DNA from 3 places in the Paenibacillus sp. FSL R7-0216 genome. Region 2 is predicted to be linked to each of the others. Evidence: riboswitches for the same ligand, from Rfam matches in the RefSeq annotation. Region 2 holds a riboswitch; each other region holds the start of a gene.

Region 1 (10,535 bases), 1.3 Mb from region 2:
GCTCCAAAAGCAAAGTTAAGGGGGGGATTGGGTGGACAAGCAGAAGTTGGTTCGTATTTTTGATAAGCAGGCCAATCAATACGATCGCCGTACGGAAAATCCGGCCCAAAGCCGCTGGCGTCAGCAGCTACTGAGCCATGCTCGGGGGCATGTTCTGGAACTGGCGGTTGGGGCGGGCGCGAACTTCCCCTACTATCCGTTGGGCGTGCAGGTCACGGCTGTCGATTTCAGCCCGGCCATGCTGGAGAAAGCCCAGCGCAGGGCCAAGCATTTGCATGTGAACGCAGAATTCGTGTGTACGGATATGGAAAATGCGGACTTTGCCGATCATTCGTTTGATACGGTGGTTTCCACGCTTTCGTTCTGCAGCTATGAACGACCGCTGGAGCTGATGGGGAAGCTTCGTCGTTGGTGCAAGCCGGAAGGTGAAATTTTGCTGTTGGAACATGGCATTAGTTCCCGCCTGCTGGTCGCCGCGCTGCAGAAGACGCTGGATCCTCTGTTATACCGGGCTTATGGCTGTCATCATACGCGGGATATCCGGCAATTGGCCGAACAGGCCGGGCTAAACGTCATCGCGGCGGAGAGCTATTGGATGGATATGGTCCAATTGATTCGGGCGAAGCCCGGAACTGCCTAGATTGGAGGCTAGACATGATCCTCGATTTCTTCGACCTTACCTATTTGTGTCAGGGAAATGAGCGTCAGCGACAGGCTTACGAGGCGATGGAAGAACTTCAGATCGTGGGCAAGCTGGCTTGCTATCATCCCGTCTTGGCCGGAACCATTCCGCTGGATATCGATTTGCCCGAAAGCGACTTGGACATCATCTGTGAGGTTTACGACGCCAAACGGTTTGAGCAGGAACTGGAGCTTCATTTTGGGGTATGCTCGAACTACGCCTGCTCCAGCAAAACCGTCGGCGGCCTCCTGCGAACGGTTGCGAACTTTACGCATCGCGGTTTCGCGTTTGAGGTGTTTGGTCAGCCGAAGCCGGTAACCGAGCAAAACGCATATCAACATATGATTGTTGAACACCGATTGCTAGAGATGGGAGGGCCGGAGGCATGGGATGCCATCCGTAAGCTAAAGGCAGCGGGGCTAAAGACGGAGCCGGCCTTCGGCAGGTTTTTTCGGCTGGAGGGTGACCCATATGAAGCGCTGCTGGCTATGTATGATTGGGAGGACGCGAGACTACATCATTTTATGGAAGAAAGGAACGGAACGAAATGATCAGCAAAGAGAATGCGGAACACTATATTTGGGGTGGGAATTGCGATGGCTGGCGGCTGGTGGATCGGGAGGACTGCAGCATTATTCATGAGAAAATGCCCCCGGATAGCCAGGAAGTCCGGCATTTCCATCAAACGGCGGAGCAATTTTTCTTTGTCTTGTCCGGCTGCCTGCATATCGAAATTGCTGGGACCGAGCATGAGCTTCATTCCCATGAGGGAATCGAAATTCCGCCGAACACCCCGCATCAGGCCATGAACCGATCGGACGAAGCGGTGGAATTTCTCGTTATTTCACGCCCAAATACGCGGGGCGACCGAGTATTAGCTTAAATGAGAGGGACCGGCAATAAGTCGGTTTCAAGAGAAGGAAGGGAATAAGGAATGTACGCACATCATGCCAAGTCGATCGAGAAACTAAAGGCCAAGCTCGCCACCCGGGAGGATATTCTGGCCTTACTGGTTTCCGGTTCGATTGCCCACGGATTCGCGAAACCGTCCTCGGATGTAGACGTGATGATTGTGGTATCCGAGGAGGATTATGCCCGGCGGGTAAGCACCGGAGAGACGACGTATTGGGAAAATGAATCGACGGACTATGAGTCCGGTTACGTGGACGGAAAATATATCTCTTGCGGATTCATGAAGCAGGTGGCCGAGAAAGGGAGCGAGCCGGCCCGTTTTGCATTTGAAGGGGCGATCCTCGCTTTTTCAAACATCGCGGGAATGGAGGAACTGCTGGCAGATATCGTTCGCTATCCGGTAGAACGTAAGCAGGAGAATATCTCCCGTTTCTTGGCCCAGTTCGAAGCGTGGAAATGGTATTCCGCCGAAGCCTTCAAGCATGACAACCTCTATCTATTGCGACATGCCGTCAATAACTTGGTTTTGTTCGGCGGAAGACTGATCTTAGCGCATAATGAAATGCTGTATCCGTACCATAAGTGGTTTCTTAATGTTCTGGAACAAGCTCCGGATCGGCCCGAAGGCTTCCTGCATTTGATCGAACGAATGCTGGAAGAACCAACGGCCGAGCATATCGAAGCGTTTTACCAGTCGGTCCGCGCGTTTGCCGATTGGGGCGAGGATGGACGAAGCTGGCCCTCGCGATTCATGGAAGACAGCGAATTAAATTGGCTGGGCGGATTTACGCCGATAGGCGATATTTAACCGGCTGGCCAGGACCGCTATGCTTAATTCCCCGCAGCGATTTCCTTCAGCCGTTCCTTGATCGACCCGGTACATACGCCGCCATGGTAGCAACCCTTCGCGGATCACGTCCAATTGTCCGGGAACCCCGGTGTCAACGAGGACGAGATGATCGGTACCCCATAACAGCGCCGCATGGACCGGCATCTGGTTCCCATTCGGCAAGTTCAGGTTTAGCGGCAGCGGCATCAGTCCGGGTGTGTTCGTTTGTTTCATGTAATCTCCTCCTCGTTGTTCAAGCTTAGTTTATCTGCGCAAAATCGTAGCAGAGACTGGGGCGGAGGACAAGTCCTAGCCGGATTTCAAGTAAGGGTCTGCGATAGAGGTAATCGTAGAGAAAGGCGTTTTTTATCCTTTGAAAACGCTAAAAACGACGAAATTATAAGGTTTTTCATCTCAAATTTGCGTTTGGTCCAGCTTTACAAAGAACAAGCGCAAGCGTAATATTCGACTCATGAAATGATTCCAATAAAACAATCAGTATCGCTTAATTTCCGATCAGGAAAACGGGGGAACCAATGATCGCTGCCGATGTGAGAGTCGGCGGAACGGTCCGGGGTGAATCTCCTGCGGCAGGCGCTTGCCGCAGGAGTAGGGCGACTCTCACCGCCCGAATCCGACAGCTAACCTCGTCAGCGAAGGGAGAGAGGATGATGGACTTGTCATGGCGAGCCACAGGGATATCCTCTGTGGTTTTCTTATGCCTATTCATGAAAGGGAAGAAAGTGTTACATTAACAATTAAGAAGAAAATTAACAATCTATTTGCATCACACTGAATCCTTCCGATGCGAAGGAACGGGGGACCCATTCGGGCGGAGCGCAGGTCGCGCTTACCGCCTATGGGGCGAATCCTGGCGATAGTTGCGTATCGCGAGGTAGGGCGTCTCTCGCGCCCGAGCCCGTCAGCTAACCTCGTAAGTGCAGACGAGAGAGGAAACCTTATAGCGCGATTCCTAAAGCATAGAATACATTCATGCTGGAAGCCCGCGAAGATTCCCTCTTCCCAGGCTTCTTTTTTGATGCCTAATTTCTGAATCAGGAGGAATACAAGAAGTGGGCACTTTTGAATACGCGCTGGTGACGCTTACGAATCCATTGGCGGTAGATTTCATCAGAACGATGAAGTACCGCGAAATCCCGTTTGCACTGATGGTCAACAATGATAGAAGCCGCCAGGAGGCGATAGACCGTGGGATAGAGCACGTCATTCTAGTGGATACTACTAAACGCAAAAACAAGGTCGTACCTGATATCCCCATCGGGACGGTGTATATCTTCGAAGAATCTCTGACACTAACCTGCCGATATTTGCAATTCTGCCGTCCATGGACGTCGAAGCCGATTTATGTCATTACGCAAAAGATGCATCCTGGCGCGGTTTATAAAAAGCTTGGCGCTAACTATGTGATTTATACGAAGGGAAAAGACGTATCGTTTATTCTGCACAATGAGTAAAGGAGGATCCGATCGACGATGATGGACATTTTCATGATCGGCTTAATTATCGTTATGGTTTGCATGATGGCAGGTCTGGCAACTTGGGCTTCCAAAGCGATTTCGGAGGGTGGAGATCAGCGATGATGTGGGGACTTGGCATCTTAATCGTGGCGGTTTTTGTTTATTTGGGGTATGCGCTGCTGAACCCGGAGAAGTTTTAACATTTGCCTTTCGGAGGGATAAGACGTGACTATCTACAGTTGGATTGCCATACTCGTTACTTTGGGCCTCGCGGTAATCGTCGCCAGACCGGCCGGTCTATACTTGGCCAAAGCGTTTGACTATGAAAAGAACGGTCTGGACCGGTGGTTCGGACCTGTTGAAGGAGTAATATTCCGTGCCAGCGGCATCCGTCAGGAGAATCAGACCTGGAAGAAGTATGCTTTATCCGCGGTGCTGAGCAATTTGGCGATGATGCTGATCGTCTATCTGATTTTTCGGCTGCAAGGGTTCCTGCCGCTGAATCCGAGCGGGGTTTCAAACATGGAGCCGACGCTCGCCTTCAATACGGTGATTGCCTTCATGACCAATACGGATCTGCAGCATTACAGCGGGGAAAGCGGACTGTCTTACCTTTCGCAGATGATCGGGATCGTATTCATGATGTTCACTTCGACGGCGACCGGCGTCGCCGCGGCGATGGCATTTATTCGCGGCTTGGCCGGCAAACCGATCGGCAGTTTCTTCGTGGATCTGGTTCGTGCGATCACCCGGGTTCTGCTGCCGGTATCGTTCATTTCGGCTTTAATATTCGTAGCGTTGGGCGTACCGCAAACTATGGCATCAACGGCGATCGCCCACACCCTTCAGGGGACAGAGCAACCTATCGCCCGGGGGCCGATTGCCTCGTTCTTGTCGATTAAGCAGTTCGGCAACAACGGCGGCGGATTCGTGGGCGTGAACTCGGCCCATCCGTTTGAAAATCCGGGGGGATTCAGCAATATGCTGCAAATCCTATTGATGATGCTGATCGGGACTTCCCTTCCTTTCGCTTATGGGAAAATGGTCGGGAATGCCAAACAAGGCCGGGTGTTGTTCGTATCGATGCTGATGATGTTCATCGTCATGCTTGGCGTATTGCTTTCGGCCGAAAGCGCCGGCAATCCGGCATTCAACGCCCTTGGCATCGCGCATGGCCAAGGCAGCATGGAGGGCAAGGAGGTTCGTTTTGGCCTAGCCCAGTCGGCCTTGTTCGCGACGGTCACAACCGCGACGGAGACGGGAGCGGTCAATACGATGCACGATACGCTGACGCCGATCGGCGGGCTGGTTCCGCTGGCGAACATGATGCTGAATACGGTCTTCGGCGGAGCGGGCGTCGGAATCATGAACGTGTTGATGTATGCGATGATTGCGGTGTTCTTGTCCGGTCTGATGGTTGGGCGCACGCCGGAATTTCTCGGCAAGAAGCTCGAAGGCAAAGAGATGAAGCTGATCGCCGTTAATTTGCTGGTTACCCCGTTCCTGATACTGGCACCCACCGCTCTGGCTTTGTTGGCTTACCCGGATACGATATCCAATTCCGGTTTCCACGGCTTAACGCAAGCGATGTATGAATTTACTTCGTCCGCGAACAACAACGGCTCGGGTTTCGAAGGGCTTGGCGATAATACGCCGTTCTGGAACATCGCCACGGGCGTCGTGATGTTCTTGGGCCGCTATTTCTCGATCGTCGTCTTGCTGGCGGTGGCGGGCTCCTTGGCCGCCAAGAAATCGGTACCCGTCACGAGCGGCACGTTCCGTACGGATACGGCTCTGTTCGGCGGCGTCTTTCTCATCATTGTGATCCTCGTCGGCGCGTTGACTTACTTCCCGGCTCTCGTATTGGGGCCGATCGCCGAGCATCTGACTTTACTGCCATAGGTTGAAAGAAAGAAGGAGTGGAACGGACATGCGTAACAAGAAAACGATGTTATCTCGCACGATCGTCAGTCATGCGGTCAAGGAATCGTTTATGAAGCTGGATCCAAGGCTGATGGTCCGTAACCCGATCATGTTCGTGGTCGAACTCGGATTTCTCATCACGTTGATATTGATATTTGTGCCCGATGCCTTCGGTGGCGGGGTGTCGCGCGGGTTCAATTTGACGGTATCGCTGATTTTGCTCGTGACCGTGCTGTTCGCGAATTTCGCGGAGGCTCTCGCGGAGGGGCGCGGCAAGGCACAAGCGGATTCGCTTAAACAAACGAAGAAAGAAATCACGGCCAATAAACTCGTGGGCCAGCAAGTGAAGCAAGTTCCTTCGACCGAGCTGCGCAAAGGAGACCTCGTCATCGTTTCCCAAAGCGAAATGATTCCGGGGGACGGCGAAGTGGTGGAGGGACTGGCTTCTGTCGACGAGTCGGCCATCACCGGCGAATCGGCGCCGGTGATCAAGGAGGCCGGCGGAGACTTCAGTTCCGTAACCGGCGGCACGAAGGTGATCAGCGACCAAATCAAGGTGAGGATCTCCAGTGACCCCGGCGAGTCCTTCCTCGACCGGATGATCTCGTTGGTCGAAGGGGCGAAACGCCAAAAGACGCCGAACGAAATCGCATTGAATACCGTTTTGATTAGCTTGACCTTGATCTTCTTGATCGTGGTGGTCACGCTGCCGTTCTTTGGGAATTACCTGGGTATCCGGATCGAAGTCCCCATATTGATCGCCTTGCTGGTTTGCTTGATACCAACGACCATCGGCGGCTTGCTGTCGGCCATCGGGATTGCGGGAATGGATCGCGTAACGCAATTCAACGTCCTGGCGATGTCCGGGAAAGCCGTCGAAGCGGCCGGGGACATCAATACGATTATATTGGATAAAACCGGGACGATCACGTACGGGAACCGGATGGCCAGCGAATTTGTGCCGGTTGGCGGGGCAGGCCTGGCGGATGTCTCCGCCTGGGCGGCGATCAGTTCCGTCAAGGATGATACGCCGGAGGGGCGTTCGGTGTTGGAGTTGATGAGAAAACAAGGCTTGGGTTATGACGCTGGCCTTGCGGACGGCGGGGAATTCATTGATTTCAAAGCGGAAACCCGGATGAGCGGCATCGATTTGCGGGACGGCCGGAAGGTACGGAAAGGGGCGGTGGATGCCGTCAAGAAATGGGTCATCGCCCAAGGCGGGCAAATCCCCGACGATCTAGATCTAAACAGCGATGCGATTGCGACGGCGGGGGGCACTCCATTAGCGGTAGCGGTCGATCACTTCGTCTACGGTCTGATTTATTTGAAGGATACCGTGAAACCCGGGATGCGGGAGCGGTTCGAACAGATGCGGGAGATGGGGATTAAAACGATCATGTGCACGGGCGATAACCCGCTTACGGCAGCGACGATCGCGCGGGAGGCCGGCGTGGACGGCTATATCGCGGAGAGCAAGCCGGAGGATAAGATCGCTGTCATCCGTAAGGAGCAAGCCGAAGGAAAGCTTGTGGCGATGACGGGCGACGGGACGAACGATGCCCCGGCGCTGGCCCAAGCGGATGTCGGAATCGCCATGAACAGCGGCACCGTAGCCGCGAAGGAAGCAGCCAATATGGTCGATCTGGACTCCGACCCGTCGAAGATCATCGAGGTCGTGTCGATCGGCAAACAGCTGCTGATGACCCGCGGCGCCTTAACCACGTTCAGCATCGCCAATGACGTTGCCAAGTATTTTGCGATTATCCCGGCCATGTTTATGCTGGCGATTCCCGAGATGGGGGTTCTCAATGTCATGCGGCTAGGTTCTCCCGATTCGGCGATCATCTCGGCGTTGATTTTTAACGCAATCATTATTCCGCTGTTGATCCCGCTCGCCATGAAAGGGATTGCTTACAAGCCGATGAGTTCCTCCAAGCTGCTGGCGCGCAATCTGTTCATTTACGGAGTAGGCGGCGTGATTGCTCCGTTTGCGGGGATCAAAATCATCGATATGCTTGTCCACTTATGGATTTGATATTTCTTGAAGGGATGGTAAGCCATGCGAACGATTTGGATGATGCTGCGCGCCAGCGTCGTGTTGATGGCGGTAATTTTGCTGTATCAGTTGGCGGTGCTGGGGATTGCCCAGGCGGCAATGCCGGATAAGGCAAATGGAAGCCTGATTTATAATGAAAGCCAAGAAGTCGTCGGCTCGCGGCTGATTGGCCAAAGCTTTACGGATCCTTCGTTTTTTCACGGTCGGGTGTCCAGCATCGAATATGACGCGGGGGCCTCGGGAACGCCAAACTATGCGCCGTCCAACCCGGATCTGCTTCAACGGATGACGGACGCGGTGGAAGCATGGAAGCAAGAAAATCCGAAGGTCCCGTTGAACGAGCTGCCGATCGACTTGATCACGAACTCCGGTTCGGGCCTTGATCCGGAGATCAGTCCGGAAGCGGCCCGAGCGCAAATCCCGCGAGTCAGCCAAGCCACGGGAATCGCAGCGGAAGAACTGGAACGGATGGTCCGAGACCATACCCGGGGACGGGATCTCGGGTTTTTAGGCGAACCGGGAGTGAACGTTTTGCAGCTCAATATCGAAGTTCAGCAAAGAATTGCGCAATAACCAATCCCCTGCTTGAAAAGCGATTTTCAAGCAGGGATCTTACGTTTTGCGGTGGGGGGCATTGCATTTTGCAAAGCTTTAAACGAAAATCGCCCGAAGAAATCCTAAAGTCGATTTACGAGCTGCATCGGGGGCGCTTGAAGGTGTATGTTGGAGCCGTCAACGGATCGGGAAAAACGTACCACATGCTGAGAGAAGGGCAAATGCTGAAGGCGGAGGGCATCGACGTGGTCATATGCGCCGTATCGACGCTTCAAAGGCCGGAGACCGTGGAGCAATTGGCTGGGTTGGAGCGGGTTCCCAGCATCCACTGGAAGCAGGATGGTATGGAGAAAAAGGATTTGAATCTCGACGCCTTGGTTCGACGCAACCCGGAGGTGGTGCTGGTAGACGGCTTGGCGCATGCGAACCGCGAAGGGGCGTCGTTTCCGACGCGTTTAGAGGATATTCATTATTTGCTCGGCCACGGCATCAGCATCATTACGACGGTGAACATTTATGAGCTTCGCGGGATGACGGAGCTGGTGCAGAAGCTCATCGGCATTGACGTCAAAGATACCGTCCCGGAGGGGACCCTGGAGTTAGCCGACGAGGTGCGGCTGATCGACGTATCTCCGGAGACGCTGCTCCAGCGGTTCGCCGCGGGCCATTTGCGTAACATCCCGGACAAGGCGGTGTTCAATCGCGGGAATCTCGGCGTGTTGCGCGAGCTGGCCCTACGCTGGATGGCCGAAGGCGTCAACGATACGCTGGAGAAACACCGCGAGGAGCAGGGCTTGATCGGGGCGGCGGGCGTGGCGGAACGGATTTTGGTGTCGGCCCAATATCACTGGAATGGATCGATCTATGTGCGAAGGGGACAACAAATTGCGAGACGGTTAAACGGCGATATGCTCGTGGTCACGTTCGTGAACCCGCGTCGCAAGCTGTCGCCGGAAGCTGCGACCTTCAAACGCTCGCTGACGCAGTTGTCGGAGAAGGTGGGAGCCAAATTTGCCGAACTCCCCCTTCCCACCAGGAGGATGCTGCCGCAGGCACTGGTCCGTTACGCTTTGGAGCATCGGGTCACCCGGATCGTGTTGGGCCACTCCAAGCAAACCCGGATGCAGGAATTATGGCAAGGCTCGATCGTTGGGGATATCCTGAAGCAAACGAAAAACGTGGACATCTTCGTAGTGGCGGACCGGGCTGAAACGGAGGGAGAACGCATCCTTCCGGCGAAAACCCGCGAGGAACACGGAGCCGCCGAGCCGTACCGCCGGTTGAGCGAAGCGGAAGTGGAGCAGCAAATCGGCCGGATTCGCCGCGGCAGGTTCAAGGTATACATCGGGGCTGCTCCCGGCGTCGGCAAGACGTATACGATGCTTCGGGAGGGCAACGATTTGCGCAAAAAAGGGATCGACGTACGCATCGGACTGCTCGAAACCCATGGACGTGACGAAACCACGGCCCAGGTCGGGGCGTTGCCGTCGTTCTCCCGCGCTGTACTTGATTATCGCGGGACCCAACTGGAAGAGATGGATACGGCGTCAATCCTTGCCCGGAATCCGGAAGTCGTGCTGGTTGACGAGCTAGCTCATACGAACATGCCCGGAAGCAAGCATAAGAAGCGGTACGAAGACGTTTTGGAAATTTTGGAGGCAGGCATTTCGGTGATTTCGACCATGAATATTCAGCATCTCGAAAGTCTGAACGACGCGGTCGAACAGATCACCGGCGTTCGGGTCCGGGAGACCGTACCGGATTTCATCCTTCGCCAAGCCGATGAAGTCGAACTGATCGACGTTGCCCCCAAAGCCTTGCAGCAACGGATGCGTGAAGGCAAAATCTACGCGATGGACAAAGTGGACCAGGCACTCGGGAATTTTTTCAAAACCGGCAATTTGATCGCCCTGCGCGAACTTGCGCTTCGGGAACTCGCCGACGACGTCGACGAACGGCTGGAATCCTGGCAGCGCCGCAGCCCGCTGCGGGGAGGCGCAAACCGGGAAGAAATGATCTTCGTAGGGGTTACGTTGAGTTCCGGAGCTGAGCGTTTAATTCGGCGCGGCTTCCGGATTGCCTACCGGCTGAAGGCAAGTT
Region 2 (10,535 bases):
GGAAGCGACTACGTTTCCGGCGGAACCACCACAGCCGGTTTCGACTGTTCCGGATTTACCATGTACGTCTTCTCTAAAATCGGCATCAAGCTGCCTCACCAATCCGGATCCCAATACAAAATGGGAACCGCCGTTGAGAAAAGCGAATTGATCGCCGGCGATCTGGTCTTCTTCAATACTTCCGGTAAAGGCATTTCTCATGTCGGCATCTACGTCGGCGACGGCAAATTTGCTCATGCTTCCTCCTCCAAGGGCGTAGTCATCAGCAAATTAAGCGATAAGTATTACGTCGAGCGTTACGTTGGAGCCAAACGGATCATGAGCAACGACAAGTATGAAGATGTGACCGGTGAAGTTGCTGAGCACGATGATGTTCAATAAGTAAAACCACGAAGCCCGTGGGGATGTTGATAACAACGTCTCTGCGGGTTTTTTCTTTCTCCTCGCTCCGCTCCTTAGGAACCATTACCCACGAAATCCTTCGTCAAAACAGGCCAAAAGAAGCCTTTTTCCCTACAAACTTGTCAACTCTGGACGCCTTTGGTAAAATGAAAAACGTAAATAGTAACAACTTTGTAATGATTCTTGTAACTGTTCTTGTGCAGCATCTTGGGTGCAACCTACAATGAAATGCCGAATTCCCAGGCACCCGGGAAACGGGGGACCCACCAAAGGGTGAATTGATCTGCTTCGTGATGGAAAGAAGCCTTTTTGAACTGCCTTTCCAATCAAGGTTAAATAGTCAGGTTTGGAGCACCGAGAAGGTTGGATGAAGCTAGGGGCTGAGCAGCGCAGCGTAGCTGAAAGCTACGTGAGCAGCGGAAGGCCCGGCTGAATTCAAGATTCGATGCCGAATCCTCATCTTGAGCTGCTTCGTGATCTGAAGATAACTATTTAACCTACCTCTATAGTGAGATCATAGGGAACCTTCAACCGAATCCATAAGCTAACCTCGTAGGCCTTGGAAGGAGTATGACATCTTGAGAAAGACTTTGACAGCAGCGGTAACGAGTTTGGCCCTTCTGTTCACCTTGGGGGCAGGGAGCGCCTTTGCCGACGCGGAAGCCACGGAAACAACGCCGCTAGCCAGTATCGTAGATTCCGTATACGGGACGCCTTATAAATTTGGGGGCACCACGACAACGGGATTCGATTGCTCCGGTTTTACCCGGTATGTGTTCAGCCAAATGGGCATCAAGCTCGCACGCGTGTCGGCCGCCCAATATAAGCAAGGGACGCCGGTATCGAAGAAAGAACTCCAAGCAGGTGACCTCGTTTTCTTCAAAACCACGGGGACCGGCAAGGTATCGCATGTCGGTGTTTACGTTGGCGAAGGGGAATTCGCCCACGCGTCCTCATCCAAAGGCATCCGCATCGACAAGTTAAGCAACAGCTACTACCAGAACCGCTACGTTGGCGCGAAGCGTGTTCTCAGTAAATACGGTTATTCTGTTTACGCTACGGAATCCTGATCACCCGGGATTCGTCAAGTTCATTGTCTCTCGCCGCAAGCCGCGTTTCCGACTCGGAACAGCTTGCGGTCTTTTTATGTTCGTGGCCTTATCTATATAACGAGACGTCCGGCAAAAAGGTTACCGGAAAGTTGGAAATCCGCTGAAAATCCATGAATTCCCTCCTATCGGCAAAAGCCTTTACAAGCTGCGTAAATCCGGCTATTGTGAGGGTAATAGAGAAACTACGACGGATTTACCTCTACCAAAGGAGGGGCAATATGGATCAAGCGAAGTCTACGTTTCGAATCGTGCCAATGGAAGAACCGCATGGCGCGGAAATTTGCACTTGGCGTTACGATTCTCCTTACGATATTTACAGCTGGCTGCCCTGGGATCAAATGAAAGCGCTCGATGTAGAGTTTGGGAATCCGGCAATCCGTGCCGAGCAGTATGTCTCCGTGTTGAATGAAGCCGGCGAGCTGGCGGGCTTTGCCCAATACTTCCCGATGGAGGGGGTGACCCGGCTCGGCATCGGCATGAAGCCTGATCTTTGCGGTCATGGACTAGGCAAACTCTTCGTAAGAACCATCGTAGAGGAAGCCCGGCACCGCAAACCGGACAATCAAATCGACCTTGAGGTGCTCACCTGGAACACCCGAGCGATTCGAGCCTATCAAAAGGCCGGATTCGTCATTACCGACCTTTACGAGAAGATGACGCCTGGCGGGGTGTCCAAACCGTTTTACTGCATGGTACACAAGGGGCTGCCTGAATAAGGGCAAGCCCCTTTATACACCTCACTTTGAGCAACGCAATGAGATAAGGCACATATTTCCGGCGAATGTAATTATTTTTGTTCCTAATTTTGACACAAAGACTATGATCGGACCGCGTGTTCCGTTATAATGGATAGGTAGCATACATAGGAGGGGCGATTGGAATGCAAAAGTGGATCATGAGCGGTTTGTTCGTCATCGCAGGCGCTTTAGCCCTGGTATTGATGTTTACCTTGCCAAGCCGGGAACAGGCCGAGCAAGAAGCCAAACCGCAATTGCCTGAAATCACAATGAATGCGGAACAAGCTGAAGCCACCGTCAAAGCGAATTGCATTTCCTGTCATGGCGATACGCTGCAAGGCGGAGCAGGCCCGAATCTGCAGAAGATCGGCTCGCAATTGTCCGCGGACCAACTCTACTCGATTATCACCAAAGGAAAGGGCGGCATGATGCCTTCGTTCAAGGATCGCTTGAAAGAAGAGGAAATCGCCAACGTCGCCATGTGGCTTGCGGAGAAAAAATAAAGGCATTCAAAAAGCACGCCCGCCGGGAAACTTATGTTCCCGGCGGGCGTTTTTTCCCCATACCTATCCGTTCTTATGCCTAGTCAATCAATCTCACGAGCGCATCTTCTCGAAGGCCTCGTTGTATTGCTGCGCCTCTTTGATGTCAACGGCCGTAATGCCACCGTCCTCCCACGAGGTCAGACGGAGCGTTACCGTTTTATAGTCAATCGTGATAAAGGGATGGTGGTTAAACGCCTCCGAGATCGCCGCGACCTCATCGACAAACGCGATTCCCTTCATAAAGTTGGTGAACGTGTATTTGCGGAAAATCCATCGTCCTTCTTCAAGCTCCCAGCCATCCAATTTTTCCAAATGCGCTTCTACTTCTTGCGGTGTAAACGGCATTATTCTTCCTCCCCGTTCTCTTCAAGAACTCCTGTATATGTAAGCATCCCCGTCACGCACCAGGATCTGAAGTTGATTTGTCCTAGCCCCGTCTCCATTTATTGTATTCTCCAACCCATACCTTCATGCGTACCGGCCACTGATGGACCTAGCAGCGATGGAACTAAAGGTTCAAATCAAGGAAACTGAAGTCAGTTCTGCATCTCCGATAAGAAAATTAATGCGGTGGCCCTCAGGATCATAGATCACGATCGCACTCCCTACCTCAATCATGGGCTCCGTACCGAGCCCAAAGAACAAATCTTCGGCCAGTGCTTCGAGCACCTCGTTCCGATCTGCGTCGGATAATACTTCCCACTCCGAAGGCTCCATTTCGAAGAAAAGATAACTATCTTGAATCCGGCCAACCGCGTTCGTCAAATCAGCCAAAATAAATTCATAATCTCTGCCGTGTTTTACGCCCACTGCGATATCCTCCCTTTCGGCCTCTCCATTCCGGCCGTATTCTTATTATACCGGAAAAAACCACTTAAAAAAAAAGGGAAATCTGTCGATAAAATAGTTAATCGTTTCAGACTGTGCAGGAACGCCTCTTTCCGCAAGGATGCGGGGAGGCCAGGAAAGGGTTCAATTTCTCTCAAGGACGAGGTGTACAATGGAAATTTCAACAATTATTGGTTTGATTCTCGGATTTGTCGCCCTTATTTTAGGGATGTTTCTGAAAGGCGCGCCGATCGAAAGTCTGGTTTCTAACCCAGCAGCCTTTGTCATTATATTTGTCGGGACGGCGGCCACGCTCTTCATGGCCTTCCCAATGTCGGAAATGAAGAAATTCCCGACATTGCTCAAATTGACGGTCGCCAAGCCGAAAATGATTAGCAAAGCGGAATTGATCACCCTGTTCATGGAATGGGCGACGATTACCCGCCGTGAGGGCCTGCTGGCTCTGGAAGCGAAGGTCGAAGAGATCAATGATGACTTTTTGCGTGGCGGCATGCGGATGATCATCGACGGTAACGACCAAGAGTTCGTGCAAGACGTGCTGACAGAGGATATCGCTGCTACGGAAGAGCGTCATAAAGCCGGTGCATTGATGTTTTCTCAAGCAGGGATGTACGCGCCAACGCTAGGGGTACTCGGCGCCGTGGTGGGCCTGATTGCCGCCCTGTCCGATATGAGTGACATCGAGAAGCTGTCGCATGCGATTTCGGGCGCTTTTATTGCCACCGTATTTGGTATCTTCACCGGTTACGTATTATGGCATCCGATTTCCAATAAATTAAAACGTCTGTCCAAGAAGGAAATGGAAGTTCGATTGATGATGGTGGAAGGCCTGCTGTCGATTCAATCCGGCGTATCCACGATCGCGATTCAACAGAAGCTTGCCGTGTTCTTAACCCCTGCCGAACGAGCGGAAATTCTAGAAAAGGGGGCGGGTGAGGGTGAGCAAAAAGAATAAGCATCAGGATCACGAAGAACATAACGACGAAAGCTGGCTGCTTCCTTACTCCGACTTGATGACGCTCCTGCTCGCCTTGTTCATTGTCTTGTTCGGAATGAGTACCGTCGATGCCCAGAAATTCCAGGAGATGAGCGAAGCGTTTCAAAGCGTGCTGACCGGCGGATCAGGAGTTCTGGATCAAAACGCCATGTCCAGCAACACCAAGACATCCAACAGCGACAGTGAATTACCGAAGCCCTCCTCGGACGGCTTGATGACCAAGAAGAACGAACTGAAGCGGCAGGAACAGCAAAACCTAGAGGCTTTGAAAAAACAGCTTGATACCTATATCAAAGAAAACGGTTTGACCGACGACCTGGAGACCAAGCTGAATCAATCCCAACTGATGATCACGATCAGCGACAAAGCGCTTTTCGCTTCCGGGGAAGCCGTGGTCAAGCCGGAAGCCCGTCAGTTGGCCAAAGCGATCTCAACCATGCTGCAGAAATTCCCCGACTATGAGATCATCGTATCCGGACATACGGACAACGTTCCGATCTCAACCTATGAATTTCCGTCCAACTGGGATCTGAGCTCGGTTCGGGCTTTGAATTTCATGAAGATTTTGCTGATTAACACGAATTTGGATCCGAAAAAATTTAGTGCGATCGGTTACGGCGAATACCACCCCGTTGCCGGCAACGATACCGCGGTCGGGCGGGCACAGAACCGCCGGGTCGAGGTCTCGATCATCCGTAAATATGCGGACAGCAGCGAGCAGCTGGGCGTAACGGCTGCTCACGAGTAAGACGCAAAAGGACAGGCTCCTCCTCCGAGGCAAGCCTGTCCTTCTTTGTTATCGTACGTTAAGTAAGCTCGTAGTTCAGAGATAAGCCCAATTCTCGCTTCTCTTGCTCGGTTAAATCGCGCCATGTACCGATCTTCTGCTGGCCCAGGTGAATGTTCATGATCCGGATGCGCTGAAGCTTCCGGACATCATAACCTAGGGCGCTGCACATGCGGCGGATCTGACGGTTTTTGCCCTCGGTCAGAATCATTCGGAATACGCGGTCCGAGATCCGCGTCACTTTGCACGGAAGCGTCATTTCGCCGAGAATTTTAACCCCTTCACTCATCGCCTTCACAAAGCTGGGTGTAATCGGCCGATCCACCGTGACGATGTATTCCTTCTCATGCTTGCCCTCCGCACGTAATATCTTGTTGACGATATCACCGTCGCTGGTTAGCAAGATCAGTCCTTCCGAGTCTTTATCCAATCGTCCGATCGGAAAAATCCGCTCCGAATGCCCGACAAAATCGACGATATTGCCTTTCACATGGGCTTCCGTCGTACTGGTGATACCCACCGGCTTGTTTAAAGCGATATACACGTGTGTGGAGCGCTTGGTCTCGATAGGACGCCCATTTACCCTAACGTCGTCCCCTGGCTCCGCCTGGCTGCCCAGAACCGCTTTGACGCCGTTTATGGTCACCTGGCCCGACTCGACCAGCTTGTCCGCTTCTCTCCGAGAACAAAATCCCGTTTCACTAATAAATTTATTGATCCTCATGATGATGCTTTCGGTCCCTCCGCTTGGCCTAGCAGCCCACCTCATTTAGCGATATCTGCTGCCCCTTCGTTATGATCTTCCTCCTCCTGCACGCGCGGGAGGGTGATAGTTACAGCCGTTCCTCGTCCGAGCTCGCTGTCGATCTTCAGCGTCCCACGATGTCCCTCAATGATTCGCTGGCTGATCATCAAGCCAAGTCCGGTCCCTTTCTCCTTGTTCGTATAGAACGGCTCCCCAAGCTTCTGGAGCCGATCTTTGGCGATCCCCTCGCCTTCATCGATCACCCGCAGCACGGCCTGCCCTTGGTCGTCCTCCTCTACCTGCAGAAGGATCCTTCCACCTTTAGGCATGGCCTCCATCGCATTCTTCAACAGGTTGATGAATACCTGCTTCAATTGGTTCTCTTCACAGTGTACCAGAATTGGGCTGGGGGAGAAATGAACCTCGAATACGATATTATGTAAATGAGCTTCGCTATCCAATAAGGACACGACGTCGCCCATCGTAAAACGAACGTCCCTGGTCTGGAATTGCACCGCCTGCGGCTTGGCTAAAATGAGAAACTCACCGACGATGAGATTAATCCGATCCAGCTCCGCGAGCATCACATCGGTATGCATGATATTAACTACTCGGGCTCGTTGCTGCATTTGAAGAAATCCGCGCAACGTCGTCAGCGGGTTGCGAATTTCATGCGCCACCCCGGCAGCAAGCTGTCCGACGGTCGTCAATTTCTCTGAGCGCCGGAGCAGGTCTTCCATTTTATTGTGTTCCGTCATGTCCCGGGAAATGCTGATCAGTGCGGTGATTTTTCCCGCTTGGTCAAAGATAGGGGACACGCTAATGCTTACTTCCACAGGGCTGCCGTCCTTCCGCAATCGGACGGTTTCGGCGATTACCGATTCGGCGGTAGCGATTACGTCGGTTTCCGGACGCCAGATCAACCTTCCGTCCATCTCGGAATCCGGGAGAAATTCCAGAACGTTCCCGACAATTTCATCACTCCGCCAGCCGTATAACCTTTCGAAAGCGGCATTCACCTGCAGGACCTGACCCTTGATATCTGTAATATGGATGGCATCTGCGGTCTGGCTGATAATCGACTCCAGATACTCCTTCATCGACCGATTCTCTTCGTTCTTCCGCTTCATCTCAGCGGTATATCGGCCCAGATTATCAGCCATGATGTTAATTTTATGAGCCAGCAGTCCGAGTTCATCAAAACTGCCGACTTTCAGCCGGGTCTCAAGCTTACCCGAAGCTAATACATTCACTTGGTCCAAAATATGACGGATCGGACGGATCAAACCTCCGGCCATCCCGTAGCTCCCCATGATCATCAATACGAGCAAGGAAAGGGAAACGATCAGTTGGCTGATCATCTGTTTAGCAATCGCTTCGGCGATCGGGGTATAACTGGAGACGATCCGAATAACGTAGGGTTTCTCGCCTCCATTCGTAATAGGGACATAACTCTCCAGGACGCGCTTGCCGTTGATGCGGGTATCCACCAACAAACTGCGATTTTGGGAGATCGCCTCCGCAACGGAACGCTTCAATACCTGATCATTCTTATATCGGTACGTTCCAAACAACAATTGCCTCTCATCCAAGCGATTCGGGTCAATCCCCGTTATCTCCATCAGACTAGGATTCGTACCTAACGATTTTTGGGAAACCCGTTCCGGGCTTGTCATGGTCAGAATCGCATCCGTCATATCGCTGCTCATTTTGCCGCCTAACGTGAGCTTGACATAGTTATATACCGACCGACTTTGTTCGACAGAAATGGCTATTTGATTGGCCGTCAGCATCATGTTCGCTTCGCTGTCCAGGCGCAAATTATCCCGTACCGTAAAATAACTTAGCACGATATTCAGAGACAGGATAATTAGCGCAAAACAAGATATAATCAAAGCAAGCTTTGTTTTTATAGTCAAGCGTTTATCCCACCCCTAGAGCTATTTTTATGGATATATATGGGATTGTAAAAAATTCTAAATCCATCATACCTTTTACGACAAGTTTTGCAAAGACGTTGAAATTCCCAGTTCGTTTCCCTACAATATGTAGAAATGCCTACTCGTCTGGTCCATAAGACTCAAAGAAAAGGGTCCGTCATACGATAGTTATCCACAGGATATTAACATACTCACAGCTCATTGGGATAATATGTGTATAATAATGGGGATAATCCAGCGGTTATGCACAATGTTACCCACAACATGTTAACAACGAATGCTTGTTCGTTGGACAAGACTTGTGGATACGCTGATAAGGAGTTGATTTGTTCACATGCCATCCTCATTTCCTTTAGTCCCTGAACCGCCACCCTCAACTTATCCTCACGAGCATTGGATGGCAGAGGCTATACGTGAAGCACGCAAGGCGGAAGCCATCGGCGAAGTGCCGATTGGTGCGGTCATCGTCCGAGGTGACGACATCGTTGGACGTGGCTACAATCTCCGTGAGAGCTCCCACGATGGTACCGCCCATGCCGAGATGATTGCGATCCGCGAGGCCAGCGAGCATCTCGGGGCCTGGCGACTGCTTCACTGCCGCCTCTACGTCACGCTGGAGCCTTGCCCGATGTGTGCAGGCGCGATCGTCCAATGCCGCGTTCCTCATGTGATATACGGTGCTCCGGATCCGAAGGCAGGTTGCGCCGGAACTTTGATGAACCTGCTGCAGGAAACGCGATTTAACCACCGCACCGATATCACAGCCGGCGTCCTGCAGGAAGATTGCGCCTCGTTGTTAACCGAGTTTTTCCGTCGGCTTCGGAAGAAATAAAATCTACTGTAACGACAAGAACCTCCAGCCCCATGAGATCATGGAACTGAAGGTTCTTATCGTTTATGCACAATGTTTGAATCGTACGCTTAAGCTTAATAGCCAAACTGGCCCATTTCTTCTTGTAGCTGCTCCAAAGTCAGCGTGTCTGTCGGAATGCCGATTTCAAAGGCCGGTTTCTCATTAATTTGAGTAAAGCGGCTGGTCATTTGGACAGCAACCTTGATGTTCTCCTTCGTTTCCGGATCGTTTACGGCGACATCTGCCTGAACGTTGTAATACGCCGGGTAGTTGTTCTCGTCGATCGCGGTATCCACCGTGAATTTGTTGATTTGTAGATGATTCTTCATCTCGTCCAACGCTTTGCCCAGTTCGTCCTGGTTACCTTCTTGCAGTTCTTTCTTCGCCTGCTCAAGTTCTTCTGGCGTCAGCTGCAACATCGAACGGTATTCTTCTTTGGACAATATATCCAGCATCTTCGGCAACGCTTGATTCACCAGAATCGTCACCGCTTCTTTTACATTGTCATTCGTAATGGCGAATTGGACCACCTGCTTCGCTTTGAAACCTTCCGGCAACGAAGCCTCTTTTGGATCGATGTTGGTGAAGTAAGCTCCGGATTCATACTCAGCAAATAAAGCTCCCATTAATTCCGTGCTGAGCTTTTGGCTCTTCTCCGGATTGAACAGGTCCGGATTAAACTCCTCGCCGCTCTGCTCCGCCAGCTCTTTCATGTCGAGAACCAGGAATTTCCCAGTCACCGACTCCGGCATTGGCAGGAACGGAATGCTTGGTACCTTAACGTACAATTTCTCCGGCGTCACGACGAGCGGAATCGTAATTGTCGTCGTCATATCCCCTGTCAATTTGACTTCCAGTGTTGCTTCGGCTTGCATCGGGTCCTTCTGGAAAATTTGCTTGATGTTGATCTCAGCGTTCTTCAGCATGGATAATACGGCGCCCACTTCCGGGGACTCTGCCTCTTCCATTTCAACGGAAAAATCCAAGATCTTAATTTGATTCTCCAACACGTACGAGTTCATCTCAAGCGCCTTCACAGCTGCGCTGCTCAAGGCTTCCTTCGGTTCCTTCTTGCTGCTGCAGCCGGCCAAGACCAGCACGACAGACAGCATGACCAGCAAGCAGGACGTCAATAACTTTTTAAACATACCTTCTCCTCTCTCCTACCCATTCATCCTCAGTAAAAGCAAAATTTTTCTAAACATAACATATCATAAACCATTTGCAAGGATTTCGGAATACGTTCCGCTGAACTAATGAATTGCTTTCTTCTTGAAACGTCCGCCCTTAACATCATGGATATTTCCGACTGCCAAAAATGCATTTTCATCGTAATGATTCACGATTTCCTTCAGCTTGGCTTCTTCCAAGCGGGTAATGACGCAGAAAATCACTTTCTTCGGGTCGCCGGAAAAACCGCCTTCTCCCGACAAATACGTAACGCCGCGTCCCAAACGGCTTAAGATCGCATCACCGATTTCATCGATCTGGTCGCTGATGATCCAAACCGATTTCGACTCGTTTAAACCGTCTACGACGATATCGATGGTCTTATAGGCAATATAATA
Region 3 (10,535 bases), 2.6 Mb from region 2:
GGGCGCTGAGCTTGAGATCAAAGACTTGAAATTCGACACCCTGCTGAATGAGCTGTCGAGTGGACGCGTTGATCTCGTCATCTCGGGGTTGAGCCCGACTCCAGAACGTGCCGAACAAATCGATATGTCGAAAATTTACTACAAAGCCGAGCAGGCTGTTGTGACCCGTGAAGCGGACAAAGATAAATTCAACACGATGGAATCGCTGGAAGGCGCTAAAATCGGCGTTCAGCAAGGTTCCATTCAAGAAGATATGGCTAAAGAAATCCCGAACGCTCAATTGACTTCGCTGGGTAAAATCAACGATATCATTATGCAGCTAAACACAAACCGTGTTGATGCAGCCATTCTGGAAGGACCGGTTGCTGAATCGTTCGTGAAGAACGTGAAAGGCCTGGTGATCACGGATGCCAAACCGGTGACTGAAGATGATGGTTACGTGATCGGCATCAAGAAAGGCAACCAGGAGCTGTTGGATCAAGTGAATACAACGCTCGATCGCTTGATTAGCGCTGGCAGCATCGATCAATTCGTTGCCGAAGCGAGCGCGCTGGCCGAGAAATAATCACGGTATCCATCTGCAGAAAATAGCGAAGCCATTTCGCTATTTTCTGTTTTTTTGCGTAAGGGTTTGAGGTAAAGGAGGAGGAAGAAAGGCGTTATGGACTTAATATCGATGTTTATGGAATACCGCAGTTACTTCTTGGCAGGTGTCCAGTATACGCTGCTCTTGGCAGCAATAAGCGTATTTTGCGGCTTTATTCTTGGTTTACTCATCGCGTTGATACGGATGTCGCCTTGGGGAATCGTGCGGTTTCTCGGTCATGCCTGGGTCGAATTTCTGCGCGGCACGCCGATGATGGTTCAGCTCTTGATTATTCACTACGGATTTGCGTTTGTGTTTGACGTGAACTTCACGCCGATACAATCCGGGGCGATTACGTTGTCGATTAACAGTTCCGCCTATCTGGCGGAGATTTTCCGAGCCGGCATCCAAGGCGTCGACCGCGGACAAGGGGAAGCGGCACGTTCCCTGGGGATGACGAAAGGGATGGCCATGCGCCATATCATTATTCCGCAAGCGATCAAATCGGTGCTTCCCGCGATCGGCAATGAATTTATCACCATCATTAAAGAATCGTCGATCGTTTCGATTATCGGTACGGCCGAGCTCATTTATCAAGCGCAATCGGTCGTCACGATCACGTACGACGGGATGACGCCTTATCTGATCATCGCCATCATGTACTTTATTCTGACATTCACGCTGTCCCGTATTTTGAGCGTGTTCGAAAGGAAGTTGAAGACCAGTGATCACCGTTAAAGGCTTGCATAAAAAATTCGGTCAACTGCATATTTTGCGCGGAATCGACCTAGAAATCTCCAAAGGGGAAGTCGTCGTCGTGATCGGTCCCAGCGGATCGGGAAAAAGTACCTTCCTCCGTTGTCTGAATCTGCTCGAGGTTCCGACCGAAGGCGAGATTACGTTTGAAGGCGCGTCGATCACCGGCAAGAGACACGACATTAATAAAACCCGCGAGAAAATGGGGATGGTGTTCCAGCATTTTAACCTGTTTCCGCACAAAACCGTGATCAACAACATTACGCTAGCTCCGATTCGCGTGAGAAAACTCGACAAGAGCAAGGCGGAAGCGATCGCGATGGATCTGCTTCACACCGTGGGCTTGGAAGATAAGCGGGACGTATATCCGGCCCAGTTGTCCGGGGGCCAGAAGCAACGGATTGCGATTGCTCGCGCGCTGGCCATGGAACCGCATGTCATGCTATTTGACGAGCCGACATCGGCGTTGGACCCGGAAATGGTCGGGGAGGTGCTCGATGTCATGAAGAACCTGGCGGAACGGGGCATGACGATGGTTATCGTTACACACGAGATGGGGTTTGCCCGTGAGGTTGGCGACCGTATCCTGTTTATGGATCAAGGCGTGATCCTCGAGCAGGGAACGCCGCAAGAGGTGTTTGGATCGCCGCAGAATCAGCGGACCAAAGATTTCCTGAGCAAGGTTCTCTAAGAGGTTGTTCAAAATAAGACGCAATAGACCGTCCGAAAAGATAGATTCGGGCGGTCCTTTTTTTGCCTTTTTGCTGCCGAACATATGATCTTTTTTAACATTACGTTTACGATTGGACACAAAAATGTAACCCGTCCTATCAAGGTTTTGAGCCATTTGGTGAGAATTACCTGAGCTTCTGGTTACAAAATTGTGATATATTCAATAAGCCGAAACCTTACTTCAAGGTGCGGGGGACGAAAGCTGATAACGAACCAGGGTGAACCGAATTCGTTTCTTGGGGTGAAGCGCGTCAATGGATGCGCCGGGAACGTTCCTTTTTTCCGAATCCGACAACTAACTCCGCAGGCGCAGTAAAAAGGAGGGCAATTCATTGAAAAGTCGCATTTGGTCTAAAATAGCAGCATCGGCGTTGATCGCCGCAAGTTTGACGATTACCCTGCAGACGGCTTCCGTCCATGCAGACGCGGTACATAAAGCCGTGGAGGGAGACACCTTTTATCTTCTTGCCAAACAATACGGCGTGGAATTGAACAAGCTGATCGCCGCAAATCCAACCATTAATCCGCAGAATATATACGGTGGCTTGAACATCACCATTCCGGGGGGAGAAACCCGCGCATTGGCTTTGGCTTCCGCCGCACCGGCTAAACAGGAGGTTGTGCCGGCCGCAACTTCGACGACAGCTGTCGCATCCAAGCTGAAGGTGATGTCTAACGACAACGTCGTTGAGGCTTGGGGAAAAACGTTTACTTACTCGCAAACTATTAATGTGAAAGCCTCGGCATATACCGCGTCGGCAAGCGAAAATGGAAAATGGGGCGCGGTAGACTACTTTGGCAACCCGCTGAAGCTCGGCACTATCGCCGTTGACCCGAAGGTCATCCCGATGGGCACGAAAGTCCTGGTAACCGGACACAGCCATGATGGCTTGCCGGATCAAGCGTTTGTGGCTACAGCCAGCGATCAGGGCGGTGCGATTAAAGGGAACCGCATTGATATCTTTATTCCGGGGAGCACAACTGCCGCGAAAGCATTCGGCTATCAAGACGTTACCCTGTACGTACTGAAATAGGACACGATCACAAGCAAGAGAGCTCCCTCAGACGAGGGAGCTCTTTTGCGTTAGCGATATTTGGTTGTTTGCAGAAGCTCGGCCAGATCGACGAAATGATAACCTTGCGCCTGCAACGTGTCGATAATCTCCGGCAGAGCTTGAATCGTACCGTTCAGATTGGATCCGACACCGCCGCCCGAATGCTGAAGGATAATTGAGCCAGGACCCGCGGTATCAATCACGTTTGATTTAACCTTGTTTTTGTCGATGCCTTTCCAATCTTGCGAATCTACATTCCAATTGACGAGGGTATAGCCGTTTTTCTTTGCCCACTGCACCTGTTCCTCCCTAATCTCCCCATAAGGCGGGCGGATGAGCTTGGGGCGGTAGCCTACGGAATTTTGGATAATTTTCTCCGTACGCAGGATTTCCGTTTGAAATTGTTTGACGGAGCGCTTGCGGAAATTCGGATGACTGAAGGAGTGATTGCCGATGAGATGCCCCTCTTGATGGATCCGTTGCATCAACTTGGGAAATTTCTTAGCCCGTACTCCGACCACGAAGAAGGTTGCCTTGATCCCTTTACGATGAAGCACATCGAGAATTTGTGGCGTAAATCGTGGATCAGGACCGTCATCGAAGGTCAGGGCGATCTGTTTCACTTCCGGACCTCGGAATTTGAAGGTCTCCGAATATTTGCGTCGCAGCTCGCTTAGATCTACTGGTTTGGCGTCCACAGGTGCCGCCTTGTTCTCTTTCAGATCTCCTTTATCCGACTGACTCCTTGTTTCATGAACAACTGAGGAGGCATGAACAGTCTGAAGCCCGGAGCCGCTGTAAATAAATAGAGAAGCGGCCATGCACAAGAATAGTGCTCTCTTAAGCTGGATAAGCAAGGTTAGTCCTCCTTCATTCCCATACTGTACCTAAGATGTAGTATTCCCTAACTGTTGCAGAAAATGAATGAAAACGATAAAAAAACAGCAGTTATGGAAACCAATATGCGGTTGTGAGATAAATCACAGACGTTCTTGGCGAAAAATTGCATCCTTTGATGAAGCATAAATGAGAGGGATGTGATAGATTCGTGGCAACTGTAGTGGCCAACCAAGAAGTCGCGCATGGGGTGTTCAAGCTCACAGTGCAAGGGAAGTTCACGGGGAAAATGGGGCAATTTTATATGCTGCGCGCCGGGGATCAATATCCTTTGCTCTCCCGTCCGATTAGCATCTTTGATCTCAAAGAGGACCAAATCGAGTTCCTGGTTCTGGTTGCGGGGGAAGGAACCGCACGTTTATCCGGACTGAAGCCTGGGGATTCATTAACACTGGACGGTCCGTTTGGCAACGGATTTCCGCCCTTGGAGGGAAAGACGGCTTTCGTAGGCGGCGGAATCGGCATCGCCCCATTTTATTACGCACTGCGTGAAGCGCCGGAGGCCGACGTATACCTCGGCTACAGCCGCGAGTCCTATATGGTCGAAGAGTTTCAAGCTGCATCCCGTGGCAGAGTCACGGTTGACGTGGGCGGCTCGATATTAGATCGGGTAGATTTTCGGAACTATAATACGGTGATCGCCTGCGGGCCTCATCCGATGCTGCATGCGGTCCAGCGCAAACAAGCACAAAGCGGCGGCCAAACCAAGGTCTACGTTTCCTTGGAGAATCGTATGGCCTGTGGCATCGGCGCTTGCCTTGTATGCAGCGTGCAATGCAAAGACGGACGGAAGAAGGCCTGTGCAGACGGGCCGGTATTTTTAGCGGAGGAGGTCGTGTTCGCATGACTCGATTAACGTGCAGCCTCGCGGGGGTTTCTTTTAAGAATCCGGTCGTCATGGCCTCCGGGACGTTTGGTTTTGGCAAAGAGTATGGGGCAATTTACGATATTAACAAGCTGGGCGGATTGTCTGGCAAAGGGCTAACGTTACATCCGAAGGCCGGGAATGACGGGATTCGCGTTGCGGAAACGGCGTCCGGGATGCTGAATAGCGTTGGCCTGGAGAATCCGGGAGTCGCCGCCTTCCTGCGCGAAGAATGCCCGCGGTGGGAGCAGCTTGATTTGGCACGAATCGTAAATTTGGGCGGGAATTCGATTGAAGAGTATGTGGAAGGCGCCAAGCTGATAAATGAGGATGCGGCTAGGCGGAAGCAGGAAGGCAGAACCGCCGTTGACATGATTGAGCTGAACATTTCCTGCCCGAACGTTAAAGCCGGAGGGATGGCCTACGGGATCAAAACAGACATTGCCCGTCAGGTGGTCCGCGAGGTCCGGGCGGCAACGGCGCTGCCGCTGGTCGTCAAGTTGTCCCCGAACGCTGAGGATATCGTCGGTATGGCCGTGATGTGCCAGGAAGAACATGCGGACGGCGTATCGCTGATCAATACGTTCTCGGCGATGAAAATCGACATCTTCAAGCGGCGGAGCATCTTTGACAATTTATATGCCGGTCTGTCCGGTCCGGCTATCAAGCCGATCGCTTTGCGAATGGTACATCAAGTCAGTCATGCCGTGACAATCCCGGTGATGGGAATGGGCGGGATCAGCAGTGCAGAGGATATTGTCGAGTTTATCATGGCCGGCGCGACCGTCATTCAGGTGGGGACCCATAATTTCGTAAACCTGCGAGCGGGGGAGCGGTTGGTCAGCGATCTTGAGGCATGGATGAACCGGGAAGGCATCCAGGCCTTGGACGAAATCCGCGGAATCCTATAAAATAAAGGCATACTGTTTTGGAAGGGAGCTGCGGCAATTGTCATTCGAGGATATCAAGCTGGAAGCGATCCCGGTCGGACGTGATTTGCTGCTGCTAATCACGGGAGGCGTCTCGCACATTGGCGCGGCGTCAACCGCTTATCCGTCGGGTGAAGGCACTGAAGCGTTGACTTCCGCTGTGCCAGGGCACAAGGAGCATACCTTAAGCGAAGAGTATGCCCGCCGCGCCTCTGCGTCGCTAGGCCGAACCGTCACCGTCGTTATGGGCATTCATTACGACAATTTGAGCAAAGAAGAAATTAAAGAGATTTCAAAACGAACGACAGAGATGCTGGATCATTATTTGCTGGAACAGCAGGGGAATGGAGCGAATCCGCGATGAGAGAAGCCGATCAGGATAAATTTCGCCGCAAAGCGCTTCCGGTAGCCGAAGCACAGGCGAAAATCATGCCTTATGCGAAGGCAACGGAAGCCGAGATGATTTCGCTACCTGAGGCTTACGGTCGAATTCTTGCGAAGCAGGTCGTCGCACCGCACCCGTATCCGCATTTTCGCCGCTCGGGCATGGACGGGTTCGCGATTTTGAGCAGTGATACGTCAAATTGCCATGCAGGACATCCTGTCCTTCTGGAAGTGGTGGATGAGATACCTGCTGGATCGGTTCCCAAGGCGAAGTTAAAGCCGGGACAAGCGGCCCGTATTATGACCGGGGCCAAGGTTCCCGATGAAGCCGACGCCGTTGTCATGTTCGAAATGACCGAATCTGTGCTCCAGGAAGGTCAGACCTTTATCCGATTGATTCGCGAAATCGAATCGGGTAAGAATATTACGCCGATCGGGCTTGAGTTGTCCGAGGGAGATGTGATTCTGGAGGCTGGCCGCAAGCTGTCGGCTGGCGAGATTTCCGTGTTGGCCACATTCGGCATCCACCGCGTCCCGGTAATGAGACGCCCGAGAATCGCGGTTTTTTCCACGGGGTCGGAACTGTTGCGCATCGATGAACCTTTGCAAGACGGGCGAATCCGTAACAGTAATACGTATTTGCTGTACAGCCAAATTACCGAAGCAGGCGGCGAACCGTTCTTGTTCGAGGCGATCGAGGATGATTTAACCAAGGCGAAGGCGCAGGTTGAGGCGGCGTTCGCCAACTACGATGTTGTCGTCACTACCGGCGGCGTATCTGTCGGAGACTATGATATCATGGCTGATCTGGTGTCGGGCGGCAGCGTGGATATGCTGTTCAACAAAGTGACGATGCGACCGGGGAGCGTAACGACAGCCGCAGTGAAGGACGGAAAGCTGCTGTTTGCATTATCCGGTAACCCGGGGGCTTGCTTCGTTGGTTTCGAGCTGTTCGTCCGTCCGGCGATCGGAAAGATGATGGGAATCGTTCAGCCGTTTCTGCCTGAGTTGACGGCAGAGCTAGCCCGACCTTATCCCAAAATCAATAACTTTACCCGCTTCGTGCGCGGCCGGCTGGAGCTCCGCGAAGGCAAGCTTTACGCCATTCCGGCAGAGCTGGACGAATCAGGCGTAATGATCACGATCAAGGACAGCGATGCGTTGATCGTGATCCCTCCTTCCAGTACGGGGATGGAAGCGGGCGAGCGAGTAACTGTACTGAAGCTGCCGGGAGGTAATCTCTGAATTTGATTCAATTATGGGTTTCGTAGGATGGAGGAGGGGCTGGCGTGGTATCGGTTTTACAAATCGTCGGTTATAAAAATAGCGGGAAAACGACGTTAATCACTCGATTGGCAAAGTTATTTAATGGCATGAATCTTCGCGTAGCCGTGATCAAGCATGACTTGCACGGGTTTGATGCCGATCGGGAAGGCACGGATTCATTTCGCCATCGGGAGGCCGGTGCTGCAGCAGCAGCGATTACTTCGCCTTGGCGAACAGCGATTTTCGAAGAGCGAGAAACGCCGCTATCCGAGCTCATCAATCATTTCGCCGGCTATGATCTGATCTTGGTGGAAGGCTTCAAGCAGGAACCGTATCCGAAAATGGTGCTGCTGCGCTCCACGGAAGACGAGCCGTTAATCCATGAATTGAAACAGGTTTGCGCCATTGTTCAGAAAGAAGCGGACTTTCCCGTCAACGAGGCGGATCCACGCCGGTTCCAACGCGACGAGATCGCGCAAATCGCCGAATATATCCGGCAAAACTGGTTGTAGATGTTTGGACGCAAAGAGGACTTTCCCGCATAAACTGCAGGGAAGTCCTCTTTTCATAAAAGCGAAGTGTGTCCATGGACAATTAACTGCTGGCGCGACGCTCAATCGCCTCGGACATCGTTTTGTCAGTGAGGTGAGCATATACCTCTGTCGTCTCCGTTGAAGCGTGGCCGAGCTGCTCTTTGGTCTTGTAAATATCGTTCTGTAAATAATAGTCGGTGGCGAAGGAATGCCGCAGCTTATGGACCGTCAAATACGGCTTGCCGAACCGTTTAGCGTACTTGATGATCATCGCTTGAATGGCGCGCTTGGTCATTCGTTTCCCTTCTTTGTTACCGTTCGGAATGGCCACGAATAACGCCTTTTCCCGTTTAGGGGTTTGATACCGTGTCTGGCGAAGCATCATATAGCCGGCCAAATCATCCTTGGATTGTTCCCGAAAATAAACGGGCGTTTTGAATGACTCGTCGTTATTGCCTTTTCGATAGACGTAAATGAGCTTATTCGTAAGATCCAAGTCATCCACGTTCAGGTTTACGACCTCGGAGACGCGTAATCCGGAGTTGAGAATCAGGCTCGCGATACAGGCGTCCCGTTCTTTATTCAGCCCATAGGCATACAACGCCTGCTTGTTATCCGCAACATCGTGGCCGTATCCCTCGGCAATGTAGGCGATGAATTCGGTCAGTTCGTCTTCTTCCAGAATTTTGCCCTTGAGCTTGGCTGCCGTATCCTTCGGTTTATGAATGCGTTTAATTTCCACCTTGGCCATGATATTTCGTTTCAACAGCGGATAAAAGTTTTCATCCTCGGCGATTTGGCCTAGATAATGAAAAAGCGAGCGCAAGGACGACATTTTTCGCGACACGGTAATTTTGGAGTTCGTGCTCTCCGTTCGCGTAGTCAAGTGCAACCGGTAACCGACGATGCTCTCCATGTGCAGCGTCTCTAGATCCAGGAGCGTGATTTGGCCGTTCGTCGCCGCCGCCGATAATCCTTCTGCACGCAGCCATCCGAAAAACTGCTCATAGTCGCGCACATATTCGAGCAAGGTGGAGGGGGAGAGGTCCGGCAGCTTATAGTCGATAAACTGCTGCACGAACCAGGGCATCTGAACGACCTTCTCGTCCAACCTTCGGCGATCGATGATTTTCTGAATATTCATGTTGGTCCCTCCTGAGATTTCTGGCTTCCGTTATCGTACGTAAAAAATGTAATCCGGCTCGCCGTGGGTTTGCGGGACTTCGCGGATCTCCACGTTCCCGAATACTTCCCTCAACCGCAGGACGAAATCAGGCGAGGGGGTCGCACTCCAAAACGACAAGCACCCGTCAGGCCGCAGCCGGTTTCGTAGGGCCGCAAGACCGGCCGCATCGTACAGGGAGGCGTTGCCGTCAAACACTTTCCAATCCGGTCCGTTGTCGATGTCAAGGCAGATCAAATCGAACGATTCCGCCGTTTCGCGAATCCAGGCAACCAAATCCGCATGGATCAACCGTGTTCTCGTTTGCTCGAGAGCATGACCATTGACATGAGCCAAGACAGAGCGGTTCCAATCGATCACCTTGGCTTCGATCTCCACAACGGTCGCTTCCTTCACGCGGGGGTCGAGAAGCGCTTCCTGCAGCGAAAAACCGACGCCTAAGCCGCCGATCAGCACCTTATCGGGCGAAGGGACCAACTCCAGCGCACGGCGGACTAGCAGGCGCTCCGACTCGCCGTTATACGTAGCCATCAGAAAGGTGCCGTTGCTGATGATTTCGAACGCCTCGCCGCGCCGTTGCAACTGGATTTCGCCTCTAGGCGTTACGGCATTTTCAATGATTTCAAGCGGCATATCGATATCATTCATCAGGATTACCTCCATTTGATTACCATAATATATATTATGTAAACTAATTGGACCATATCAGGATTTTGAAATCAGCAGAGCATGATTGAATTTTTGCAGCAAAGCGGCAAAGATTTCCGTTTCTTCCTCCGCCCAATCCGAGAGAAGCTCGCGAATACGCGTTAACCGACCTTCTTTATAAACGGCATACTCTTCAGCGCCCAGCTCTGTAATCTCCAAGAAAAAAGCGCGTCGATCCGCCGGATCCGGAATTCGCCGCACATAACCTTTTTGCTCGAGCGCAGCCGTTTGACGGCTGACGGTTGAAATGTCCAGCTGATACTCGTCGGCCAATGATTTGACACCCACCGCGCCGTGAGCGCCAATGCGATGCAGCAGCAGGTAGGCGGAACGGTCTAAATTACCGTATTTTCCGGAAGCCGTTGCTGTAGTTATCCGTCGGTATAATACAGCCATCTCTAATTCGATGGTTTCAAGCGATTTTTCATCGATCATTTCAAATACCTCACAGGCAAATAGGATAAGTTTATCGTATCATAGAATGGACATGAAATTAAATGAATGCAGGCCTCGAGTAGAGGGAAGCGCTTTTACGAAGGTCGAGCAATTGACAACAATTTGTGTAGTTGTATAATACAATTATATGAGGGGGATATTCCATGCAAGCGCATGAGATCATGATTAAGCAAGTTTACAAAGTC

What was found. A riboswitch is a leader RNA that binds a small molecule or an ion and turns the genes downstream of it on or off. The one in region 2 is predicted to bind cyclic di-AMP.
Region 1: linked by a shared signal. The riboswitch ahead of MKZ15_RS18425 (hypothetical protein) and the one ahead of MKZ15_RS00580 (C40 family peptidase) in region 2 are both predicted to bind cyclic di-AMP.
Region 3: linked by a shared signal. The riboswitch ahead of MKZ15_RS12245 (3D domain-containing protein) and the one ahead of MKZ15_RS00580 (C40 family peptidase) in region 2 are both predicted to bind cyclic di-AMP.

What each region holds. Positions count from the first base shown of each region.
Region 1 covers NZ_CP150222.1:4,024,784-4,035,318, reverse strand. Annotated here, with positions in the region: gene MKZ15_RS18455 (DinB family protein) at 1-19, shown strand, start outside; gene MKZ15_RS18450 (class I SAM-dependent methyltransferase) at 32-640, shown strand; gene MKZ15_RS18445 (DUF4269 domain-containing protein) at 655-1,233, shown strand; gene MKZ15_RS18440 (cupin domain-containing protein) at 1,230-1,565, shown strand; gene MKZ15_RS18435 (nucleotidyltransferase domain-containing protein) at 1,617-2,402, shown strand; gene MKZ15_RS18430 (hypothetical protein) at 2,361-2,657, opposite strand; cyclic di-AMP (ydaO/yuaA leader) riboswitch at 2,916-3,095, shown strand; cyclic di-AMP (ydaO/yuaA leader) riboswitch at 3,204-3,379, shown strand; gene MKZ15_RS18425 (hypothetical protein) at 3,497-3,898, shown strand; gene MKZ15_RS18420 (hypothetical protein) at 3,917-4,024, shown strand; gene kdpA (potassium-transporting ATPase subunit KdpA) at 4,133-5,803, shown strand; gene kdpB (potassium-transporting ATPase subunit KdpB) at 5,832-7,859, shown strand; gene kdpC (potassium-transporting ATPase subunit KdpC) at 7,884-8,453, shown strand; gene MKZ15_RS18400 (histidine kinase) at 8,522-10,535, shown strand, end outside.
Region 2 covers NZ_CP150222.1:117,894-128,428, reverse strand. Annotated here, with positions in the region: gene MKZ15_RS00585 (C40 family peptidase) at 1-381, shown strand, start outside; cyclic di-AMP (ydaO/yuaA leader) riboswitch at 622-976, shown strand; gene MKZ15_RS00580 (C40 family peptidase) at 981-1,472, shown strand; gene MKZ15_RS00575 (GNAT family N-acetyltransferase) at 1,733-2,230, shown strand; gene MKZ15_RS00570 (cytochrome c) at 2,395-2,754, shown strand; gene MKZ15_RS00565 (4a-hydroxytetrahydrobiopterin dehydratase) at 2,848-3,141, opposite strand; gene MKZ15_RS00560 (hypothetical protein) at 3,313-3,606, opposite strand; gene motA (flagellar motor stator protein MotA) at 3,797-4,600, shown strand; gene motB (flagellar motor protein MotB) at 4,584-5,390, shown strand; gene rluF (23S rRNA pseudouridine(2604) synthase RluF) at 5,449-6,153, opposite strand; gene MKZ15_RS00540 (ATP-binding protein) at 6,195-8,093, opposite strand; gene tadA (tRNA adenosine(34) deaminase TadA) at 8,449-8,946, shown strand; gene MKZ15_RS00530 (hypothetical protein) at 9,042-10,115, opposite strand; gene MKZ15_RS00525 (YitT family protein) at 10,221-10,535, opposite strand, start outside.
Region 3 covers NZ_CP150222.1:2,706,595-2,717,129, reverse strand. Annotated here, with positions in the region: gene MKZ15_RS12260 (transporter substrate-binding domain-containing protein) at 1-565, shown strand, start outside; gene MKZ15_RS12255 (amino acid ABC transporter permease) at 662-1,324, shown strand; gene MKZ15_RS12250 (amino acid ABC transporter ATP-binding protein) at 1,311-2,033, shown strand; cyclic di-AMP (ydaO/yuaA leader) riboswitch at 2,231-2,399, shown strand; gene MKZ15_RS12245 (3D domain-containing protein) at 2,407-3,108, shown strand; gene MKZ15_RS12240 (polysaccharide deacetylase family protein) at 3,159-3,986, opposite strand; gene MKZ15_RS12235 (dihydroorotate dehydrogenase electron transfer subunit) at 4,178-4,873, shown strand; gene MKZ15_RS12230 (dihydroorotate dehydrogenase) at 4,870-5,802, shown strand; gene MKZ15_RS12225 (hypothetical protein) at 5,840-6,184, shown strand; gene glp (gephyrin-like molybdotransferase Glp) at 6,181-7,449, shown strand; gene mobB (molybdopterin-guanine dinucleotide biosynthesis protein B) at 7,494-7,982, shown strand; gene xerS (tyrosine recombinase XerS) at 8,065-9,147, opposite strand; gene MKZ15_RS12205 (spermine/spermidine synthase) at 9,178-9,834, opposite strand; gene MKZ15_RS12200 (MarR family transcriptional regulator) at 9,892-10,329, opposite strand; gene MKZ15_RS12195 (CBS domain-containing protein) at 10,494-10,535, shown strand, end outside.